DNA from 3 places in the Chromobacterium paludis genome. Region 1 is predicted to be linked to each of the others. Evidence: predicted binding sites of a transcription regulator. Region 1 holds the regulator's gene; each other region holds the start of a gene.
The links. The regulator sigma-54, encoded in region 1, starts transcription at its own class of promoters, with help from an activator protein. The targets are predictions, from matches to a motif close to CTGGCACGCTTCATGCTT.

Region 1 (5,259 bases):
GGAATACAGCACCCAGACGCGGATTTGGGCGGCCAGCAGGGCTTCGATCAGCCGCAGGCCGTAAGGCAGGCCGGAGGCGCCGGTCAGCGCGACGGTAATGGTTTGACGGCGGGACATCGGGTGTTCTCCAGGAGCGGACGGCTGGCGCCGCCCGCCAGCCTGTTCAATGGTCGGGATACAGCTGGCGATGGCGCACCAGTATCTGTTTGTCGGCGAAGGCGCGCGCCAGGCTCTCGATGATGAACACCGAGCGGTGCTGGCCGCCGGTGCAGCCGACGGCAACCGTCAGATAGCTGCGGTTTTCCTTGGCATAGCAAGGCAGCCACTTGGCGATCAGCGACTGGATGTCGGCGATCATATCGGCCACCTCGGCGTGCTGGGCGAAAAAGTCCACGATGGGCTGGTCGCGGCCGGTCAGCGGGCGCAGCAGCGGATCGTAGTAGGGATTAGGCAGGCAGCGCGCGTCGAAGACGAAGTCCGCGTCCTGCGGCACGCCATGCTTGAAGCCGAAGGATTGGAAGATCAGGGTCAAGCGGTTGCTGTCGGCATCCACCAGTTCGCGCACCCAGCTGCGCAGGCCATTGGCCGACAGCTCGCTGGTGTCGATGCGGGTGCCCAGTTCCGGCACGATGCTGAGCATCTCCTGTTCCACCTGGATGGCTTCCTCCACCGTGATGCCGGCGCCGGACAGCGGGTGGCGGCGGCGGGTCTCGGAGAAGCGTTTGACCAAGGTTTCCGCTTTGGCTTCCAGGTACAGCAGGCGCACATCCATGCCCTTGGCGCGCAGCTGCTCCACCACTTGCGGCAGGGCGCCCAGCGAAGGGCCGGAGCGGGTATCCACGCTGATGGCGATGTCGTGATAGCCAAATTCCTCGTACAGCGCCATTGCCTCCGGCAGCATGGTGGCGGGCAGATTGTCCACGCAGTAGAAGCCGGAGTCCTCCAGCGCGCGCAAGGCCACGGATTTGCCGGAGCCGGACAGGCCGCTAATCAATATCAGGCGCATTTTCCTGGTCTCGCAAGAAATTGGTGTGTCGTTCGATGAACTCGCGGGTGCTGTCTATGCCGCGCAGCTGCAGGATGTAGTTGCGCACGGCGGCCTCCACCAGCACGGCCAGGTTGCGGCCGGCGGCCACCGGCAGCACGACTTTGCGCACGGTGACGCCTATGATCTCCTGCGTTTCCGATTGGATGTTGAGCCGGTCCAGCGCCTGCATGGCCTGATCGTTGGCTTTGACCAAGTGGATGATCAGCTTCAGCACCTTCTTGGGGCGGACGGCGGTTTCGCCGAATATGGTGCGGATGTTCAGGATGCCCAGACCGCGCACTTCCAGGAAGTCGCGCAGCAGCGGCGGGCAGCGGCCTTCCAGCGTGTCCGGGCCAATGCGGTACAGCTCCACCGCGTCGTCCGCCACCATGCCGTGGCCGCGCGAGATCAATTCCAGCGCCAGTTCGCTCTTGCCCATGGCCGAGTCGCCCATGATCAGCACGCCAATCTCGAACACGTCGAGAAACAGGCCGTGCAGCACCGTGGACACCGCCAGCGCGCGGGCCAGGTAGATCCGCAGCACGTCCATCAGGTACGGGCTTTCCAGCGTGCTGGTCATCAAGGGCACGTTATGGCTGTGGCAATAGTCGCGCAGCAGCCGCGGCACCGGCTGGTTATTCGCCACCATCACCACGGACATGCTCTTATGGAACAGCTGGTCCAGCGCGGTCTTGGCCGCGGATTGTTCCAGCTTGTTCAGGTAGTCCACCTCTGCCAGGCCCAGCACCTGGACGCGGTTGGGGTGGATGAAGTTCAGGTGGCCCACCAGCGCCAGAGTGGGGCGCTGGCCGTCATTGCCGATGACGTTGCCGATGACGTTGTCTGAGCCGCCGGTGCCGGCGACCCAGGTCAGGTTCAGCTTCTGCTGGTTGTCCTGATACAGGCGGCGCACGGTGATGCTAGGCATTGGGCATCCAATCGCAGAGCTGCTGGTAGAGTTCTTCCCGGCCGGAGGCGTTGAGCATTTTCTCGCGCATCTGGCGGCTGGAGAACAGTTGGGCCAGCTCAGACAGCACTTGCAGGTGCAGGTCGGTGGCGTGTTCCGGCACCAGCAGCACGAACAGACACTGCACCGGCTTGCCGTCCGGCGCCTCGAACGGAATCGGCGCCTTCAGCCGGATGAACACGCCGGTGGCTTCCTTCAGGCCGCGCGCGCGGCCGTGCGGAATGGCCACGCCCTGGCCCAGGCCGGTGGAGCCCAGTTTTTCGCGGCTGAACAGGCTGTCGAAGATTTCGCTGCGGGCGATGCCGCGCGTGTTTTCCACCAGAAGCCCGACTTGCTCGAACACGCGCTTCTTGCTGGAGACGTCCAGATCCAGCAGAACATGGTCCGGAGTCAGTATCTTGCCGATGAGATTCATATTGGATTATGCATGCGGCGCTGGAATAAACCCGGGATTCTACGTTGCCTTGATAGTACTGAAAACCGGGCGGCGCAAAGAAAAACGGGAACCCCTGGGTTCCCGTTGTTTTCAAGCTCGCGTCACAGCGAGGCCTGAGACGCTTCGCCGGAGCTCTGGGCCCGGTGTTCGGTCAGCTTTTCCTTGTGCTTGAGCACCTGGCGGTCCAGCTTGTCCATCAGCAGGTCGATGGCGGCGTAGAGATCGGCCTCGGAGGCTTCGATGTGGATGTCCTTGCCGGACAGATGCACATTGACCTCGGCCTTTTGAACCAGTTTGTCCACGGACAGCGTAACGGAGACGTCGATCACATTGTCGACGTGGCGGGTAATGCGCTCCAGTTTGTTCTCGATGTATTCGCGCAGCGATGGCGTGACTTCCAGGTGCAGGCCAGTTACTTTGAGGTTCATACCCTAGCTCCTTCTGGTGTTGACCGCCCGGGCGGGTTGTCGGGCGGCATTGTATTCTTGTGCTGACTCCTCACAGAGCCTTGCGCAGATTCACCGCCGGAATCTGCATGGCTTCACGATACTTGGCTACGGTGCGTCTGGCAACCTGTATTCCCTGCTTGGCCAGCGCGTCGGCGATGGCGCTGTCGGACAGCGGCTTCGCCCGGTTTTCGCCTTCTATCATGCCGCGGATGTGAGCCTTGATGGCGGTGGCGGAGCACTCGTCACCGCTTTCAGTCTCCAACGAACTGCCGAAGAAATACTTGAGTTCGAACAAACCTCTCGAACAAAGCAGGTATTTTTGGCTGGTGGAGCGGGATACGGTGGATTCGTGCAGGCCCAGTTCCTCTGCGATATCGCGCAGGATCAGCGGGCGCATCGCCACTTCGCCTTGTTCAAAGAACAATTGTTGACGTTCAACAATAGCTTCCGCCACTTTCAGAATGGTGTCAAACCGCTGCTGGATGTTCTTCACCAGCCAGCGCGCCTCTTGCAGGCGGGCCGACATTTCGCCGCCCTGGCCCCGGCTGTCGGCCAGCATGCGTTCGTACAGCTGGTTGACGCGCAGCCGCGGCACGGCCGAGCGGTTCAACTCCGCCACCCAGCGGCCCTTGAGTTTGCGCACGCTGATGTCGGGGATCACGTAGTGGACATCGCCGTGATGGAAGCCGGTGGCCGGATGCGGGTTCAGCCGCGCGATCAGGGCCTGCGCCGCGCGCAGCTCGGCATCGGTGCAGCCCAGTAGCTTCTTCAGCTTGGCGTAGTCGCGGCCGCCCAGCAGCGCGAGGTGTTGTCGGACGATGGCCAGCGCCAGGGCATGGCCGGGCTCCGCGGCGGGGAGGCGCTGCAATTGCAGCTGCAGCGATTCCGCCAGCGTGCGCGCGCCCACGCCGGCCGGGTCGAACTGCTGCAGCAGCGCCAGGCCTACCGCCAGTTCGTCGCTGTCCAGCAGCAGTTCCAGCGGCAGATGGCTGGCCAGTTCGTCCAGGCTGGATTGCAGATAGCCGTCGTCGTCCAGCTCCTCGATCAATAGCCGCACGATGGCTTCGTCGCGGCGGGGCAGGGCGATTTCGCCCAGCTGGGCCAGCAGGTGCTCTCGTAGGCTGACCGGGCAGGGCACGTTGAGCATGGGGTCGTAGTCGTCGCCGCCGCCCTGGGCGCGGCTGCCGGCGCCCCAGTCCATCAGCTCGCCTACGCTGTCGTCGCGGCTGTCGGCCGGCTCGTCCGGCGTCGAACTATCCTGGCTTTCGGATGCGGACTCGCCGTCCCGCGGCTCGTCGCCGCGCTCCAATAGCGGATTGTCCAGCAGGAAGCGCTCCACCTCGGCCTGCAGGTCCAGCGTGGAAAGCTGCAGCAGCTTGATGGACTGTTGCAGCTGCGGCGTCAGCGTCAGCTGTTGCGAAACCTTGAGCTGTAGTGCCTGCTTCATCGCTTACAGGTGGAAGTGCTCGCCAAGGTAGACTTTGCGCACCTTGTCGTTGTTGACCAGTTCCTCGGGCACGCCGGAGGCCAGCACCGAGCCGTCGCTGATGATGTAGGCGCGGTCGCAGATGCGCAGGGTCTCGCGCACGTTGTGGTCGGTGATCAGCACGCCTATGCCGCGTTCCTTCAGGAAGGAGATAATTTTCTGGATGTCGATGACGGCGATCGGGTCCACGCCGGCAAACGGCTCGTCCAGCAGGATGAAGCGCGGGCGGGTGGCCAGCACGCGCGCGATCTCCACGCGGCGGCGCTCGCCGCCGGACAGCGCCAACGCGTTGCTGTCGCGCAGGTGGCCGATGTTCAGGTCGTCCAGCAACAGGTCCAGCTCCTGTTCCAGCTCCTTGCCTTTGAGGCCGGCGATCTCCAGGATGGCGGCGATGTTTTCTTCCACCGTCATGCGGCGGAAGATGGATGCCTCCTGCGGCAGGTAGCCCAGGCCCAGCTGGGCGCGCTGGTGGATGGGATAGTGGGTGAGGGATTGCTCATCCAGCCGGATGTCGCCGTCGTCGGCGCCGATCAGGCCGACGATCATGTAGAAGCTGGTGGTCTTGCCGGCGCCGTTGGGGCCGAGCAAGCCGACGACTTCGCCGCTTTCTATGCTCAGCGAGACGTCCTTGACCACCGTGCGCTTCTTGAAGCGCTTCTTCAGGTGGGAAACGGTGAGAACGCTGTGCTTCATGGCTTGGCTGCCCCGCCGGCCGGTTGCGAGGCGGCCTTTTTCTTGGGCTGGATGATGACCACGGCGCGGCCCTGGCCGCTGGCGGACGGGCCGCCGCCCACGACTTCGAAGGTTTCGTCCAGGGTGTTGTAGCGGATCACATTGCCGATGGACAGGTCGCCGTTGCGCTTGACGCGCGCATTGCCGGTCAGCACCACCAGA
Region 2 (5,259 bases), 1.7 Mb from region 1:
AGGCCGCCGACGATCACGGCGCGCGCCAGCCAGACTGTAAAGTCACGCTCGCCAAACGCGCCGCGCAGCGACGCCGTCACCGAAGCCAGCAAGGCCAGCGACAACCACGCCAGCGCCGTGACATAGCTCATGCCAGGGAACAGCAAATGGACAAATTGGGGCTGAATGGCCCAGATCGCGGCCAGCAGCAGACACCACCAAGACGCGCGCGGCATGGCATCGAACAAGCGGCCGGAAGGCAGCAGCAAGACCGCGGCCGCCAGCAGCAGCCAGATTACATTGATTTCGCCAAACCACTGCGGCAGCGGCACAAAATGCACGCGCGAGGCGAACGGCACGATGGCGATCAAGCCCAGGGCCAGCAGCGACAGGCGCTCGGATAGTTTCGGTAAAGTCATGGCGGACCAGAAGGACGGAAACAGCAGAGCCGGCAGCATACCGCATGCGCCGGCTCCGTTGAACACGCCATATGTTTCGGGCTGTTACAAGCCGCCGAACATGGGCTTGCGCGTGACCGGCGCCGCCACTGCCATCACCGCGGCCAGGCGGCCGGCATCGGTATTCCCGCCCTGCGCCGCGCCGGCCGCCACCGCCTTGGAAGCCATGTCCTGCAAAGGCTTCAGCTCTGGCTGGCGGTAGCGCGCCAGCTCATGCTGAAACACCGGCGTGTAATTGGGATAATTGGCAATTGCCATGGTCAGCGCCTGCTTCGCCGGTGCGGCTTGACCATTCAATGCCCGCAAAATGGACAGCTTGATCAGCACATTCGGAAACGGCTGATAGCGCGCCACCCGCTCAGCCAGCTCCAGCTGCAAGTCGCGCATGATGCCGTCCGGCTGCAGATAATTGACCATGGACAAATCCGCCTCCCAGCTCCACAAGGGGTTACGCGCCAGCTGGGCCAGTTTCAAGGAGCGCTTGGAATTCTCCAGGCTGGCTTGGAAGGTGTTTTCTGGCAGCGGCGCGAAATTATGGATCAACTGCCGGTAAGGCATGATGCCGGTCACCACATAGGCCAGAGCCAGCACACCGACGCTCATGCCCAGAACTTGCCGGAAGCGCCCGCTCAATTGCACGGTCCAGCCCTTGGCCGGACTCAGCGTGCAAATGATCACCAGCATCAGCAAAAAAGGCAGATACCACAGCGGGTATTCAAACATCGAGTGCCCCAACAACATCATGGCAATGCTGATCAACAGCAGATTGCCGGCCGTCTGCTCGCCGCGCCGGAAATAAGGCAACAGGCAAAACAGCAGGCCGCCGATCGCCAGCAGCGTGCCAACAATGCCGGTTTCCGCCAGCAGCTGGAAAACCAGATTATGGCACTGCGTGAACAAAGTGCTTTCCGGCACTTTGGGCCAGCCGCCATAAGCCTCCAACCAGGCGGAGTGCCAAGCATAGCCTCCCAGGCCCACGCCAAACCAGGGATGCTGGGTAAACACCAGCCAGGCCTTGCTCCACTCGATATAGCGGCGCGCGCCGAAACCAGCCTCCAGCAGGCGGTCCGAACCGCTCCGCACATGAATGGGCAAGCCCAAGGCTTGCAATAGACTATCAATCTGCTGATTGAATATCTGCATCAAGGCCAGGGCCAACACCGACCAAGCCAAGGCGTGGGTCATGCGCGCCACCGTCTCGTCTTGCGGCTCGCGGCGATGCCAGAACCAGGCCAGCAAAGCCAAGCCCAAACCATAGGCCAGCGGCAGCCGCGCCCCTGTCCAGCTCATCAGCAACGCCAACACCAGCACGGCGCTGCCCGTCGCCACTCTCCCCATGCGGCCCGTAGCGTAGAGGTAAGCTGCGGAGACCGCTCCCCAACCCAAAAACTGCGCCAGCTGGTTGCGCTGGCCGAAATTACCCATCACATCATTTGAACCGGGATTGAACAGCACCCAGCCGTGCGCCGAGGGGGCAAATCCAAGCAGCTGAACGAAACCTAATACTCCTTGCAGCAAAGCTGTCATCAGCACCAATAAGGCCGCAACAGCCAGTAAATACTCGCGGGAGACGATATCAAACTGCGCCAGCCCCAAGCTAATAACTGCACACAAAAACAGATTAGAGGCTGAAAACGGCAAGTTATATTGCAGGCGGGAAAATTGCAAGAAACTGAAGAGCAGTAAAACAATAAACGCTGGGGAGATGCTAGATGTCTTTTCACCATCCCCGTCAAAATGCATCGCGACGAAGCCAATACCGAGAAAAAAAAGGCAAACCGCAATTACAACCCAATCACCCACAGGTTGGAAATGCCATGGACTGAAAAATGGCAACACAACCGACGCCACCACAAATCCAAGAGACCAAGAAGCTCTCATTCACGCACCCGAAACAGTAAAAACGGCCAGCAAGCTGACCGTTTTCTAACTATATTAAATCATTCTATTAGCGACATTCTGCAGGAACCAGGCTGGAATCCAAGGTGCCTTTAACAGAACCCACTTTAAGTGTAGCGGTACCAGCAGACGCACACTGCCAAACAATGTTACTGGACGGCGGAGTGAAAGAAGCAGTGCTGTCAGGCAATGCTACGTCAGTTCCGCCACTTGCAACAGTATACGGAATCAGAACCAGAGTATTGGCATTAGACGCGGCAACGTTGGCCTGATACGTAATGGTAATAACACCAGTTGAATCCGTAATGCCAACGGTAGAAACATTCTTAGTCGCCGTCGGAGCATTCCAACCATTGGAATATTTCACCCCGCTCGCCGCATTCTCAGCCACTGCCAGTTTAGCGGTGTCAGCCAGCGACAAACCTTCCGTCACGCGTGCGCGCACGGTGTAGTTCTGATAAGCGGGGATGGCTACCGCCGCCAGAATGCCGATAATCGCCACCACGATCATCAGTTCGATCAGGGTGAAACCCTGTTGCATTTGTTTCTTCATGTTGAACTCCATGGTCTAGTCAAGCTTGAGCCAAGCAAGGCGCCGCGTGGCTTGCGGCCGGCGCAACGTCCCCGCCTCTTCTTCCGTGACGGGCGCGTCCGGCGCGCCTCTTTGTCGTGTCCGACAATGGAGCAGGAAACATGCCAGCCTGTCCCGCCGCGGCTTTAGCCCCGCCCTGTGACAAATCCTAGACCACAGCGCGGCATAAACTGACGTTTTTCGTCACATCGGCCATCACGCTACCCTGTGTTAGCATCGGCCATCACCCCACAGGAGGCCCCCATGAGCAACCATGCCTGGCTGGAACGCAGCCGCGCCGCCGTTTGGCACCCGTGCACCCAGATGAAGCGGCACGAGAGCCTGCCCATCGTCCCCATCGCCAGCGCCGACGGCGTCTGGCTGACCGATTTCGACGGCAAGCGCTATCTGGACGGCGTCAGCTCCTGGTGGGTCAATCTGTTCGGCCACGGCCATCCGCGCATCAAGCAGGCGATACGGGATCAACTGGACCGGCTGGAGCATGTGATGCTGGCCGGCTTCACCCACCGCCCGGTGGTGGAGTTGTCGGAGCGGCTGGCGAAACTGTCTGGCCTGGGCCACGCGTTTTATGGGTCCGACGGCGCCAGCGCCACGGAAATCGCGCTGAAAATGAGCTTCCATTATTGGAAGAACAGCGGCCAGCCGGGCAAGACCCGCTTCGTCAGTCTGGAAAACAGCTACCACGGCGAAACCGTGGGCGCGCTGGCGGTGACCGACGTGCCGCTGTTCTCTTCCACTTACGCCGACCTGCTCAAGCCCGGCCTGCGCGCGCCGTCGCCGGATGCCCGGCAGGCCGCGGCCGGCGAGACCGCGGCCGACGTCGCGCGGCGCGCCGCCCAATCCTTGGAAAACCTGCTGGCCAAGCATGGCGCGGAAATCGCCGCCGTCATCGTGGAGCCGCTGGTGCAGGGCGCGGCGGGGATGGCGATGCACGATCCCATCTATTTAAGCGAATTGCGCCGCTTGTGCGATCACTACCAAGTCCACCTGATCGCCGACGAGATTGCCGTCGGTTTCGGCCGCACCGGCAGCTTCTTCGCCTATCAACAGGCCGGCATCGTCCCGGACTTCCTGTGTCTGTCCAAGGGCATCACCGGCGGTTTCTTGCCCTTGTCCTGCGTGCTGACGCGCGACGATATCTATCAAGCCTTCTATCACGACGACGTGGCGCGCGGATTTTTGCACTCGCACAGTTATACCGGCAACGCGCTGGCCTGCGCCGCCGCGCTGGCGGTGCTGGACATTTTCGAGCAGGAAAACGTGCTGGAGGCCAACCGCGCCAAGGCCGAGGACTTCACGCGGCTGATGGCGCCGCTGCGCCAGCACCCTGCCGTGCGCCACTTCCGCCAGCGCGGCATGATCTGGGCCTTTGACGTGGATACGCCGCGTGCGGACTTTGCATTGGCGTATTTTTCGGCCATGCTGAAACGCGGATGCCTGTTGCGGCCGATAGGCAAGACGGTCTACTTCATGCCGCCCTACATCCTGAGCCGCGATGAGATGGCCGGGCTGGTCGAGGCTAGCCTTGATGCCCTGGACGAGGTGCTGGCCAGCGGCCAAAGTCTGACGGGCGATCCGACCGCGCTGCCTTGACGCGCTTGTCGCGACCAGACAATACCAATAGCATACAGCGTCCCGCCATCGGAGCCTCCGCATGCCGCCGCTCGCACTGCCAAAGAAGGATATGGACCTGCAACTCGTCGACACCCAGCCGGCCAGCGTGGAAGCCTGGCTGGAGCGCCTGCCCTATACCGACCTGCTTGAGTGCGGCCGCCTGCTGGCCCAGGCGCTATACCAACTGGGCCGCGCGCCCATCGAACCGATGCAGCGCTACAAGCTGCTCAAACTGTATTTGAAGGCGCTGGACCGCTACTATCCGTTGCTGGAAAGCGAAACCCAGCACAGCGATATCCTGACCTCGCCCAAGAGCCGCCAGCTGGCGGTAGTGGGCGTCAAGCTGTTTGCCAATCTGTTTGTCGATTTCAAACAGACGCTGAACGAAAAACTGGCGCGCCAAGGCCTGCTGGAACGCGAGCAGCCCAAGATAGAGCTGCTGCTGTACACCATGATGGCGGCGCGGCAATGCCTCAACATCTGCCAACAGTATTACTGCCCGCTGCCGGACGGCTTCTGGCTGGACTGCCACCAGCTGTATGCGCTGGCGCAGGAGAAGGGCTGGCAGGACCGCTCGCTGGCCAACGACGATTCATTGTCCGACATCTACCGCCAGATCCTGCTGTTGGGACTGACCGCCACCAACCGGCTATCCCCATCCGAAATGCGGCTGACCCGGCAACTGGTGTACGACCTGGCCCGGCAAGTGGCCTTGCG
Region 3 (5,259 bases), 360 kb from region 1:
GTGATGAAACCCACCTGCCCGCGCCCGTCCGCCGTCTGCCAGTAGCGGGCGGGGCCGCCGCCCAACTCGCTGGCGCACGGCCGCAGGTCAAAGCGGCCCACCAGCCGGTCCCGCGCGCCGTCCAACGGCAGGTAGGCGGCGGCGCGGCCGGCCTCGCCCATCGGCATCGCCTCGATCAGGCGCAGGATGAAGCCATGCTCGAAGCAAAATGCCGCCATCGACTCGATCTCGCCGTCGTTGACGCCGCGCAGCGCCACCATATTCAGCTTGATCGGGGCCAGTCCGGCCGTCTTGGCCGCCATCAGCCCGGCCAGCGTGGCGTCCAGGCTGTCCCGCCCGCACAAGGCGCTCACGCATTCGCGCCTGAGCGAATCCAGGCTGACATTGACCCGGCCCAGGCCGGCCGCCTTCAGCGCGGCGGCGTGCCGGGCCAGCCGGGTGGCGTTGGTGGACAGCGACAGGTCGCGCACGCCGGGCGCGGCGGCCAAGTCCGCCACCAGATCGACGATGCCGGCGCGCAGCAGCGGCTCGCCGCCGGTCAGCCGCACCCGGCCCACGCCCATGGCGGCGAACAGGCCCACCAGACGGCGGATTTCGGCGAAGCTCAGCCAATCCGCCCGCTCGGCGTAGGACGCGTCGCCCGCCGGCCGACAATAGCGGCAGCGCAGATCGCAGCGGTCGGTCACCGACAGCCGCAGATAGGCGATGCGCCGGCCGTGGCGGTCGATCAGCGGCGGCTTGTCCATGCCCTACTCCGCCAGCGCGGCCTGGCGCAGGTCCGCCTTCAGCCGCGCGTAGACGCCGCGCGCGTGGTTTTCCGCCCAGGCCTGGTCGGCGATCGGCTCCACGCGCACCGTGCAGTACTTCAGCTCCGGGGTTTTGGAGATCGGGTCCAGGTGGTCCACCGTCAGCTCGTTGCAGGCGCCTATCCACCACTGGTAGGTCATGTAGACCGCGCCCGCGTTGACGCGCGGATTATGGTTGGCGCGGGTGATCACCTTGCCGCGGCGCGAGGCCACCCACACCAGCGCCTGGTCGGCGATGCCGTATTTCACAGCGTCATCCGGGTGGATCTGCACAAAGCCCGGTTCGTCGGCCAAGGTTTGCAGCGCCGCGCAGTTGCCGGTCATCGAGCGGCAGGAGTAGTGCCCCACCTCACGCACCGTGCATAGGCCCAAGGGATATTCAGCGTCCACTTTCTCCAGCGGCGGGCGCCACTCGGCGGCGAACAGCTTGGCCTTGCCGCTAGGCGTGTCGAACTGATAGCCCTCGTACAGCCACGGCGTGCCGGGGTGGTCTTCGCTTGGGCACGGCCATTGCACATAGCCGAGGCCCGCCATCTTGTCGTAGCTGGCGCCGGCATAGAGATGGCACAGGCCGCGCAGCTCGTCCCAGATCTGCTGGGCGTTGTCGTAATGCATGGGGTAGCCCATGGCCGTGGCGATCAGGCTGTAGATTTCCCAGTCATCCTTGACGTTGGCCGGCGCTTCAATGGCTTTGTAGCAGCGCTGGAAACCGCGGTCGGCGCTGGAGAACACGTTTTCGTGCTCGCCCCAGGAGGTGGCGGGCAGGATGACGTCGGCGGCCATCGCCGTCTTGGTCATGAAGATATCCTGCACGATGATCAGGTCCAGCTTCTCGAAAGCGCGGCGCATCATGCCCAGGTCCGGCTCGGTCTGCAACGGGTCTTCGCCGAAGATGTAATACGCCTTCAGCGTGCCGGCCTCGACGCGGTGCGCCACCTCGGTGATGCTGCAGCCCTTCTCCGCCGGCAGACTATCCACGCCCCAAGCCTCAGCAAAGCGGGCGCGCGCCTCGGCGTCGCTGACATCGTAATAGCCCGGCAGGGTGTTCGGCAGCGCGCCCATGTCGCAGGCGCCCTGGACGTTGTTCTGGCCGCGCACCGGGCCGACGCCGACATGCGGCCGCCCCAGGTTGCCGGTGAGGGTGGCGAGGCTGGACAAACCCTTGACCACATCCACCGCCTGGCCCCACTGGGTCACGCCCATGCCCCACAGAATGGTGGCGCTGGGCGCGGCGGCATACATCCGGATGGCCTGGCGGATCAGTTCGGCCGGCAGGCCGGTGATCTCGGCCGCGTATTCCGGCGTGTACTTGGCGACGGCGGCCTTGTATTCCTCGAAGCCTTCGGCGTGCTCGGCGACGAAATCCGCCTTGTACAAGCCTTCGCTGATCAGCACATGGGCGAAGGCGTTGACCAGCGCCATATTGGAGCCGTTCTTCAATTGCAGATGCAAGTCGGCCACGCGCGCGGTTTCGATGTAGCGCGGGTCGCAGACGATGATCTTGGCGCCCTTCTGTTTGGCCTTGAGGATGCGGCGGGCGACGATGGGGTGGGAATCGGCCGCGTTGTAGCCGAACACCAGGATGCAGTCGGTGTCCTCGATCTCGCAGATCGAGTTGCTCATCGCGCCGTTGCCCAGCGTGGCCATCAGCCCGGACACCGACGGCCCGTGGCAGACCCGGGCGCAGCAGTCGATGTTGTTGGTGCCGATCACCGCGCGGGCGAACTTCTGCGCGATGTAGTTGGACTCGTTGCCGGTGCCGCGCGAGGAGCCGGTGAACATGATGGAATCCGGACCATGCTCGCGCTTGATCTCGCCCAATTTGCCCGCCACGAAGGCCACCGCCTCGTCCCAACTCACGCGCTCGAACTCGCCGCCGCGCCGGCGGCGTATCATCGGATGGCGCAAACGCGGCGTCAGCAGCTTGGTGTCGTTGAGGAAGTCCCAGCCGTAATAGCCCTTCAAACACAGCTCGCCCTGGTTGGTCACGCCATCCGCGCCTTCCGCGCCGACGATCTTGCCGTTTTCCACCAAGAGATTGAGCTTGCAGCCCGAACCGCAGTACGGGCAAACCGAAATCACCTTCTCCATTTTTCCTGTCCTTTTGCGCGTTGCGTTCGATTCAGAGCGATAGCGCCGGCGTGTCCAGCGCGGCCTGCTCCCGGCGTTTCTTCATGGCGGCCTCCAGCGCCTGCGGCTCCACTATGCGCAGCGCCTTGGTGGGACAGGTGGCGATGCATGCCGGCCCGCCGGCCTTCCCTACGCACAAGTCGCACTTCAAAGCCTTGGCCTTGAGCTGGCGCGTGGCGAAGCTGCCGGGCTGCGGCCGCTGCGGCTCGGTCACCACCTGCATCGCGCCGTAAGGACAGGCCACCATGCAGGTCTTGCAGCCCACGCAGCGCTCCTGCAGCACCTGCACGCTATTGCCGGCGTAGACGATGGCCCCGCTCGGACAGGCGTTCAGACAGGGCGCGTCGTCGCACTGCCGGCACAGCACCGGCGTGCTGATGCGCGCGCTCTTGATCACCGTCAGCCGCGGGTGGAAGGTGTCAGGCGACAATGGTTCGCCGGGGCTTGGCGCATGGGCCAAGGCGCACGCCACCTCGCAGGTGCGGCAGCCGATGCAGTTTTGGGGTTCAGCGATGATGAACCGATTCATTTCAGCCTCCTCAAGCGGCGGCAGCCGCCCGAACGTCGATTGCAAGCGTTGCGAATTCACGCCCATGACGTTGCATAAGCCATGCCAGCCGCGCCACACCCACGCAAGCCATTGTTTTCTTGTGACAACCGCTTGCAAAAACGCGCAGCGACGCGTGACGACGGCTTCGACACCCGCCGCGCCTCGTCAAAAGTGTCGACGCCTCGACACCGCGCAGCCTGCAATGGGTTGGCAGGCGAGAAGGCGGTCAAATAAAGGAAAAACCCGTGCACGAACTGACACTTGCGGAAAGCGTGGTCGCCATCGCCGAGACCGCCGCGCGCCGCGCCGGCGCCCGCCGAGTCACCCGCGTCCGGCTGGCATTGGGATTGCTGGCCCATGTGGAGACAGACACCCTGCTCTATTGCTGCCGGCTGGCGGCGCGCGACAGCCTGGCGGCCGACGCGGACTTCCAGACCGAACGCCGCCCGGCCCAGGCCCAATGCGGCGACTGCGGCTGCGATGCCGAGCTGACCGCCCTGCCGGCCCGCTGCCCGCGCTGCGGCAGCCAGAACCTCAAGCTTTGGGGTGGCGAAGAGATGAAAGTGGTGGATATTGGAATCAGCTAGGAGGACAGCATCATGTGCACAACTTGCGGCTGCGGCCACGGACAAATCCGCATCAACGGCAAGCGCGGCCATAGCCACGGCGCGCCCCGGAACGGCTACCGGCTGGCCGCTCAGGCGCACGGCCCCTTGGACGCCGTCCATGCGCCGGACACCCCGGCCGAACGCATCATCGCCATCGAGCAGGACATCCTGTCCGACAACAACGCGCGCGCCGCGCGCAACCGCCGCCTGCTGGCGGAACGCGGCATTTTCGCGCTCAACTTGGTGTCCAGCCCCGGTTCCGGCAAAACCAGCCTGCTGGTGGACACCCTGCGCCGCTGGGCCGGCCGCAGGCCGGTGGCGGTGGTGGAAGGCGACCAGCAAACCGCCAACGACGCCGAGCGCATCCGCGCCACCGGCGCGCCGGCGGTGCAGATCAACACCGGCAAGGGCTGCCATCTGGACGCGCGCATGGTGGCCCAGGCGCTGGAGCGGCTGCAAGAGGACCAGGCCATGCCGGACGGCGGCCTCTTGCTGATTGAAAACGTGGGTAATCTGGTCTGCCCCGCCGCCTTCGACCTGGGCGAGGCGCACAAGGTGGCCATTCTTTCCGTGACCGAGGGCGAGGACAAGCCGCTCAAATACCCGGACATGTTCCGCGCGGCGGACCTGTTGATCATCAGCAAGACCGACCTGCTGCCCTATCTGGACTTCGACGTGGACGCCGCCATCCGCATGGCGCGCCAGGTCCGGCCGGGCCTGCCGGTGATCCGCTTGTCCATCAAGACCGGCGAAGGCTGCGATGAATGGCTGTCCTGGCTGGCGGACGGCTGCGGCGAAGGAGGCTGGCCATGCCGCGCGAACAACTGACGGTAAGAGGCATTGTGCAGGGCGTGGGCTTCCGTCCCTTCGTCTACCGCCTGGCCGGCGAACTGGCCCTGTCCGGCTGGATACGCAACGATGGCGACGGCGTGACCATGGAGCTGCAAGGCGACGACGCGCGGCTGGACGGCTTCGCTTCACGGCTGCTGGCGGAGCGCCCGCCGCTGGCGCGCATAGACCAGGTGCTGCGCCAGCCGCTGCCGGAACAGGAGCAGGCCGACGGCTTCGCCATACTGGCCAGCGCCGCCGGCGGCGGCCATGCCGCCATAGGCGCGGACAGCTGCGTATGCGACGCCTGCCTGGCCGAGCTGTTCAACCCGGCCAA

Region 2: FYK34_RS19200 (pilin) is a predicted target of sigma-54. The motif match lies at 3,019-3,036, and genes of this name have one in related genera.
Region 3: FYK34_RS09345 (4Fe-4S dicluster domain-containing protein) is a predicted target of sigma-54. The motif match lies at 3,536-3,553, and genes of this name have one in related genera.

The regions. Positions count from the first base shown of each region.
Region 1 covers NZ_CP043473.1:2,387,684-2,392,942, reverse strand. The annotation lists gene FYK34_RS11070 (flavin prenyltransferase UbiX) at 1-117, opposite strand, end outside; gene rapZ (RNase adapter RapZ) at 164-1,006, opposite strand; gene hprK (HPr(Ser) kinase/phosphatase) at 987-1,955, opposite strand; gene ptsN (PTS IIA-like nitrogen regulatory protein PtsN) at 1,948-2,409, opposite strand; gene hpf (ribosome hibernation-promoting factor, HPF/YfiA family) at 2,532-2,858, opposite strand; gene FYK34_RS11045 (RNA polymerase factor sigma-54) at 2,929-4,326, opposite strand; gene lptB (LPS export ABC transporter ATP-binding protein) at 4,330-5,058, opposite strand; gene lptA (lipopolysaccharide transport periplasmic protein LptA) at 5,055-5,259, opposite strand, start outside.
Region 2 covers NZ_CP043473.1:4,046,034-4,051,292, reverse strand. The annotation lists gene FYK34_RS19210 (PglL family O-oligosaccharyltransferase) at 1-437, opposite strand, end outside; gene FYK34_RS19205 (PglL family O-oligosaccharyltransferase) at 483-2,318, opposite strand; gene FYK34_RS19200 (pilin) at 2,386-2,889, opposite strand; gene FYK34_RS19195 (adenosylmethionine--8-amino-7-oxononanoate transaminase) at 3,172-4,521, shown strand; gene FYK34_RS19190 (hypothetical protein) at 4,583-5,259, shown strand, end outside.
Region 3 covers NZ_CP043473.1:2,029,966-2,035,224, forward strand. The annotation lists gene moaA (GTP 3',8-cyclase MoaA) at 1-746, opposite strand, end outside; gene fdhF (formate dehydrogenase subunit alpha) at 750-2,897, opposite strand; gene FYK34_RS09345 (4Fe-4S dicluster domain-containing protein) at 2,929-3,465, opposite strand; gene FYK34_RS09350 (hydrogenase maturation nickel metallochaperone HypA/HybF) at 3,732-4,073, shown strand; gene hypB (hydrogenase nickel incorporation protein HypB) at 4,086-4,922, shown strand; gene hypF (carbamoyltransferase HypF) at 4,904-5,259, shown strand, end outside.